Regions from separate parts of the Pectobacterium wasabiae CFBP 3304 genome, predicted to be linked through region 1. Evidence: predicted binding sites of a transcription regulator. Region 1 holds the regulator's gene; the other holds the start of a gene.
The links. Region 1 encodes PurR, which represses purine synthesis genes. Its sites were predicted from a motif close to CANGCAAACGTTTGCNTG; they were not measured.
Positions count from the first base shown of each region.

Region 2: aroL (shikimate kinase AroL) is a predicted target of PurR. The motif match lies at 1,055-1,072, and genes of this name have one in related genera.

Region 1 is NZ_CP015750.1:4,563,041-4,566,686, reverse strand. It holds gene A7983_RS20745 (riboflavin synthase) at 1-488, shown strand, start outside; gene cfa (cyclopropane fatty acyl phospholipid synthase) at 551-1,702, opposite strand; gene purR (HTH-type transcriptional repressor PurR) at 2,011-3,036, opposite strand; gene cydH (cytochrome bd-I oxidase subunit CydH) at 3,427-3,516, shown strand; gene A7983_RS20730 (C40 family peptidase) at 3,615-3,646, opposite strand, start outside.
Region 2 is NZ_CP015750.1:3,129,769-3,133,414, forward strand. It holds gene A7983_RS14130 (type II asparaginase) at 1-663, shown strand, start outside; gene aroL (shikimate kinase AroL) at 1,146-1,667, shown strand; gene ppnP (pyrimidine/purine nucleoside phosphorylase) at 1,806-2,090, shown strand; gene A7983_RS14145 (nucleoside permease) at 2,434-3,646, shown strand, end outside.

The sequences.
Region 1 (3,646 bases):
CGGTGACGGCTATTGACGGCGATCGTGTCAGTTTTGATCTGATGAAAGAAACGCTGCGGCTAACGAATCTGGGTGATATTCATGAAGGCGATGTCGTGAATATTGAGCGAGCGGCGAAATTCGGTGATGAGATCGGTGGACATGTGATGTCGGGCCACATTATGTGTACGGCGGAAGTGGTTAAGATTCAGGTTTCAGAGAACAACCACCAGATTTGGTTCCGCCTGGCAGATGAAGCGCTGATGAAATACGTGCTGCACAAAGGTTTCGTCGGGATTGATGGCATCAGCCTGACGGTGGGCGAGGTGACTCGCGGACGTTTCTGCGTGCATTTAATTCCAGAAACGTTGAATCGCACAACGCTAGGGCAGAAGCGTTTGGGGCATCGCATTAATATTGAAATCGACCCGCAAACGCAGGCCGTGGTGGATACCGTCGAGCGCGTACTCGCCAGCAAGCAGGCGAGCGAACTCGGTAGCGAAGACTAAGTTTTGTGTCGCCTATTTTGTTAAACCGGATGGATACGCTCATCCGGTTCCTCTTCTTCCTCTCAACGCAAAACGCATAATCCGCCGTCAATGCCATTAATGCTGAAGACAATCTGCCAGAGCTGAAGATCTCTTGCTCTGAATGCTCCGGCACATGCGTTCAGATAGTAGCTGAACATCCGACGGAAGCGGGCAGTATAGCGTGTGGAAAGCTGGGGCCATCCTTGCTGAAAGCGCGTATGCCACGCCATTAAGGTACGATCGTAATCGGCACCGAAGTTGTGCCAGTCCTCCATCACCATGTAAGGTTCACTCGCCTGCGCAATATGCTGAATGGATGGAATGCAGCCGTTGGGGAAGATATATTTATGAATCCAAGGGTCGAGGCGTGAACCGGTTGAGTTAGCGCCGATGGTATGCAGCAGGAACAGCCCATTTGGCTTTAGGCTGCGGCGTACAATACGAAAGTAGTTATCATAGTTGCGTGGCCCGACGTGCTCAAACATGCCTACCGATACTATTCGGTCAAATTGCCGATCGAGATCGCGGTAATCTTGTCGCCTGATGAGGACGTCCAAATTTTGACAGCGCTGCTGCGCCAGCATCTGTTGTTCTTTGGAAATGGTGATGCCGTAAACGGAAACACCGTAGCGGCGCGCCGCAAATTCGGCAAGTCCACCCCAACCGCAACCGATATCCAGCAGCGTCATCCCTGATTTTAGCTGGAGTTTTTCACAAAGCAGGGTGAGTTTGTCTTCCTGCGCCTGTTCCAGCGTTTGCGCTTGTTTCCAGTAAGCGCAGGAATATTGCATGTAAGGATCCAACATCAGGGCAAAAAGGTCATTACCCAAATCGTAATGCAGCTCGCCGACCACTCGGGCACGTCTGCGGGACTGCAAATTGGTGATGCGGGAAATGGCGACTCGCGTAAGATCGTGCAAGCGGCGAGGTAATGTATTTTCTAGTCCTGCGCGCAGGACACGATGGAAAAACATATCCAACCGTTCACACTCCCACCATCCGTCCATATAGCTTTCACCTAACCCCAATGAACCTTCCTGCAAGACGCGTTTAAAAAAACTGGTATTGATCACGTGGATGTCAAAAGGACGAGAGCCGTTAATGGTGATATCCGCAGCGGTTAGCCTTTCCTGCATGATTTTGAACCAGGGCGAGGTATGGCTACGCTGTTCTTTTGCATAAGGTGTACCCATGATGTCTCCTAAATTTTTCACGTGTGAAAGTATGGAAAAACATACCTGGACAGCACTTACCGCAGCCGATGTATCGGCTGTCACCAGAGAAAAATGAAGAAGAAATTTGCGCGTAAACGGGGTGCCCATTGGCAAAAAATGCGTACCTGTTTACCGAAGTGCGGCCATCACTATTTTGGGTTTTATCAGTGAAACTGAAACGCAAAGTTCAGTTTAGAGTCGCTTCAGCCAATATACAAGAGAATTGGCTGAAGCAGAGAGGGAAAGCGGATAGGTATAAGAAAATCGTGTGTGTTGAATTGTCGAGGTTAGCGGCGATAATCGCGGAACGGGCCGTCGGCAACCGAGCGGCGCTCAATCAGCGTCGGATGCACTTCAATGACGTGTGCATCTTCGCGCTTGCTGGTAATACGATCCAGCAACATAGAGAAGGCGGATTGGCCCAGACGCTCTTTCGGCTGATGGATGGTGGTTAGTGCCGGTGTAAAGAACCGTGCGTGACGCACATTGTCATAACCGATCACCGAAATATCCTGTGGTACACGTAACCCCAATTCGTCTGCCGCACAAATGGCACCCATCGCCATGATGTCGCCACCACAGAATACGGCGGTGGGCCGCTGTTTTTGCGCGAGAATCTGATGCATGGCTTTATAACCGGATTCCGGTTCAAAATCGCCTCGCACGACCCATTCATCGCGCACGGCGATGTCGGCTTCCTTCAACGCTTTTAAAAAGCCAAGGTAGCGTCCGTTGCCCGTGTTGCGCTCTTGTATTCCTGGGATGGCACCGATATCCCGATGGCCGCGTTCAATCAGATAGCGACCCGCCATATAGCCGCCTTCAAAGGCGTTATCGATGATGGTATCGGTGAAATCGCTGTGCATTTGTCCCCAGTCCATGACGACCATGGGAATGCTGCGATAATCTTCCAACATGCCCAAGAGTTCTGGCGGGTATTCGGCACACATGACCAGCAGGCCGTCGACGCGTTTTTGCGCCAGCATCGAGAGATAAGCGCGCTGTTTGCCGATGTCGTTATGAGAATTACACAGCACCAGCGTGTAGCCTTTGGCATAACAACTGTTTTCGACTGCTTCAATGATCTCAGCGAAATAGGGTGCTTCGCTGGATGTGGCCAGCAAGCCGATAGATTTAGTGTGATTAACTTTGAGGCTGCGGGCGACGGCGCTGGGCGAGTAGTGCAATTCCTTGATTGCTGCCCTGACGGCTGCCTTAGTCTCTTCGGCGACGAAACGTGTTTTATTAATCACGTGCGATACGGTTGTGGTGGAAACGCCAGCACGTTTTGCCACATCTTTAATCGTTGCCATCTAAAAATGACTCCTGAACTTACCTGTTACAGACGTAAGTATATTGTTAATCGTTTGCCTACGTTTAAAGTTCTTCTTCTAAGCTAAAAAACAGGATTTCAGAAGGAGAGTGCCGAATGTTATACCGAAGGGATCTGGCTTGACGTTTTTCGACTGATACGCAGCGCTTTCATAAACAGCGGATTGTGTCCGATTTATCATGAAAGTGAAAGGGCTAATTTATACTATTAGTGATGCATTCGTCGGAGATTTTTCGCTAGAATTATGAAAGAATCGTAATAACCCTATTATTTGTGGCTTTAACTGCCCTGTGGGTTCTGCTGCAAATGGTGGTGTCTTTTTTTCAGAGGAAGTTTCAGATGAAACTTGTTCGCTAATAAGGAGTGGTTTATGGATACAAATCTGAAGATGTCTCTGCTGACAACCGTTGGCTCGTTGGCCGTGATCATCGCATTTAGCTTTGTTGCGGTGCTGAACTAACCGCTCGGTGCTTCCGCATTAGTTAAGCACGCAGACACGTTTGTGGTGCATAAAACGTGTCTGCATCACTGCTGTTCGACGTAGGTTGCCCCTATCTCTTAACGAATAGTCTGTGGTGTCACCACGCGCC
Region 2 (3,646 bases), 1.4 Mb from region 1:
ACAGTGAAAAGTGACAAACCGGTCGTTTTTGTCGCTGCGATGCGTCCGGCAACGGCAATCAGTGCCGACGGCCCGATGAACCTGTACGGTGCAGTAAAAGTGGCTACGGATAAAAACTCTCGTGGCCGTGGGGTGCTGGTGGTGCTGAACGATCGTATCGGTTCTGCCCGTTTCATCAGCAAAACCAACGCCTCTACACTGGATACCTTTAAAGCGCCAGAAGAAGGTTATCTCGGCGTGATTATCGGTGACAAAGTGTACTACCAGACGCGTCTGGATAAAGTTCACACTACACGCTCTGTGTTTGACGTGACTAACATCGATAAACTGCCTGCCGTCGACATTATTTATGGCTATCAGGACGATCCAGAATATATGTATGATGCCTCTATCAAGCATGGTGTAAAAGGTATCGTATATGCTGGCATGGGAGCGGGTAGCGTATCCAAGCGTGGCGATGCCGGCATCCGTAAAGCGGAAAGCAAAGGTGTTGTGGTTGTGCGTTCCAGCCGTACTGGCAGCGGTATCGTACCACCGGACGCTGGCCAACCTGGTCTGGTTGCCGATTCTCTAAGCCCGGCAAAATCACGTATTCTGCTGATGCTGGCACTGACGAAAACGACGAACCCAGCCGTGATCCAGGATTACTTCCACGCTTATTAAGCGTCTGAGCGGTTTTTAGTGTGATAGCCCCGCCTTTAAACGCGGGGCTTTTTATACCCGTCATACTTCAAGCTGCATGTGCGTTGGCGTCGTTACTCGGCACACTGGCGTGTACCTCGCCCCGTTGGGGCCGCTGCAAGCAGCGTTCAAACCTGCCTCTGGTAGGTTTGTCAGTCACCCGAATCACTTACTTGAGTAAGCTCATCGGGATGCCCTCGCTCGCCGCCTTCCTGCAACTCGAATTATTTAGGGTATATTTCCTGTCATTCAATTTTTACTTTTAGTTATTCAACTTTTCGTTTCCACTGAGAAGTCACTTCCCTCTCTGTTGATTTTATCGGTATGATTCAGCCCACGACAAAGCAGGTAATCACCCTATTTATCTTTGATACCCGAAATCGTTCGCGTTGCAGGATAACCAATGTACATGCAGCCTGAAATATGACGGAACGGGTGAGTAAAAAAGAAGGATTCGTCATTACATGACACACCCCATTTTTATGGTTGGTGCCAGAGGCTGTGGAAAGACTACGGTAGGGCATCAACTGGCACAGGCGTTAGGATATGACTTTGTCGATACTGACCTGTTTATGCAGCAGACGACCAATATGACGGTGGCTGATGTGGTGGCGCAGGAAGGATGGCACGGTTTTCGTCAGCGTGAAAGTCTGGCGCTTCAGCAGGTGACGTCCAACCGCTACATCGTTGCGACTGGCGGCGGTATGGTATTGGCTGAAGCCAATCGACGTTTTATGCATGACCAAGGTATTGTCATTTACCTCCATGCGAATGCCGAATTGCTGGCTCAGCGATTGGAGGAAAACCCGCAGGATAACCAGCGGCCTACGCTGACAGGTCGCCCGATTGCAGAGGAAATGGCCGATGTGCTGGCCGCGCGCGAAGCGCTTTATCGCGGTGTTGCGCATCACGTTATTGATGCGTCGCAGACGCCGGAAGCCATTGTGGCAAGCGTGTTGAAGGCACTGCGTTCGTCGGCAGCGTAGGGTGGTAAACGGGACACTGGTAAAATAATCATCAGTCAGTGTTACTGAGCACTAACTTTCAATGAATAGATCGTGACAGTGGCGCGACTCTCCTTTTAAGATGAATTTCCTGAATTTTTCGACGATAGGTGCCGCGCTATGCTGAATGTAAATGAGTATTTTGCAGGGAAGGTCAAGTCAATCGGTTTTGAAGGCGATAGCATTGGCCGCGCCAGTGTCGGTGTTATGGATGCGGGTGAGTACACGTTTGGAACCGGACAACCGGAAGAAATGACGGTCATCACCGGGGCATTGAAAGTGCTGTTGCCCGGCGCACCGGATTGGCAGGTTTTCACACCGGGAGAAACGTTTTTCGTTCCGGGAAAAAGCGAGTTCAATTTACAGGTGGTCGAACCGACTTCTTATTTGTGTAAGTATCTGTAATACCTATTTATATTCTATATCCCAAGTCATTCAAGTTTCAGGGCAACGTGTTAGCGTTTTGAACAACACACATGCAACTTGAAATATGATGGGTATACATCGTTCTCGCCGCGCTATGTACTACATGACGCGGCGTTTTTTATACTGATTCTGCACTATCTCCTTTATCCTCATTTTTAACCCCACCTTGCTATCACGCTTTTCTGCCATTCTTTCTCCCTGTAATGATAAATAATGCTGCGAAAGTGTTATGTAGTTCAAATAATGAACCCAAAGGTATTTAAAAGGTATTATTAATTGGTATTTTAAAGGTGTACCTTACTCTGTCATGAAGGATGTAAATATGAAAACTACAGCAAAGTTGTCGTTCATGATGTTCGTTGAATGGTTTATCTGGGGAGCCTGGTTCGTTCCACTCTGGCTGTATCTGAGTAAAAGTGGGTTCACAGCGGGTGAAATCGGCTGGTCGTATGCCTGTACCGCCATTGCCGCTATTTTATCGCCGATTCTGGTGGGGTCACTTACCGACCGCTTCTTTGCTGCGCAAAAGGTGCTGGCGGTGCTGATGTTCGCCGGAGCGATACTGATGTATCTGGCGGCGCAGCAAACTGAATTTATGTATTTCTTCCCGCTGCTGTTGGCGTATTCATTAACCTACATGCCCACTATCGCGTTGACTAACAGTATTGCGTTCTCCCACGTTGGTGACGTGGAACGGGATTTCCCACGTATCCGTGTATTGGGAACGATTGGCTGGATTGCCTCCGGTATCGTATGCGGCTTTCTGCCGACGTGGCTTGGGTTTAGCGATATTTCTCCCACTAATATTCCGTTGCTGATTACCGCCGCCAGCTCTGCGTTACTCGGTTTCTTTGCCTTTTTCCTGCCAGATACGCAGCCAAAAAGTACTGGCAAGTTGGATGTTAAAGTCATGCTGGGGCTGGATGCGATTGTGTTGCTGAAAGACAAAAACTTTCTGGTGTTTTTTGTCTGCTCCTTCCTGTTCGCGATGCCGCTGGCGTTTTATTACATTTTTGCCACTGGTTTCCTTACCGAAGTTGGTATGAAAAACGCGACAGGTTGGATGACGCTGGGTCAGTTCTCGGAAATTTTCTTCATGCTGGCGCTACCGTTTTTCACCAAACGTTTTGGTATTAAAAAGGTATTGTTGCTGGGGCTGGTGACGGCAGCTATCCGCTATGTCTTCTTCGTCTACGGCGACGCTTATCACTACTTCACGTATGCACTGCTGTTCCTCGGCATTCTGCTGCACGGCGTGAGTTACGATTTTTACTATGTTACCGCCTATATCTACGTTGATAAAAAAGCGCCTGTCCATATGCGTACCGCGGCGCAGGGCCTGATTACGCTTTGCTGTCAGGGCTTCGGCAGCCTGCTGGGATACCGTTTAGGGGGCGTGATGATGGAGAAACTTTTCGCCCACGGTGAACCGGTAAACGGCCTGACCTTCAACTGGACCGGCATGTGGCTGTTTGGTGCGGTGATGATCGCGATTATTGCGCTGATCTTTATCCTGTTTTTCCGTGAATCGGATA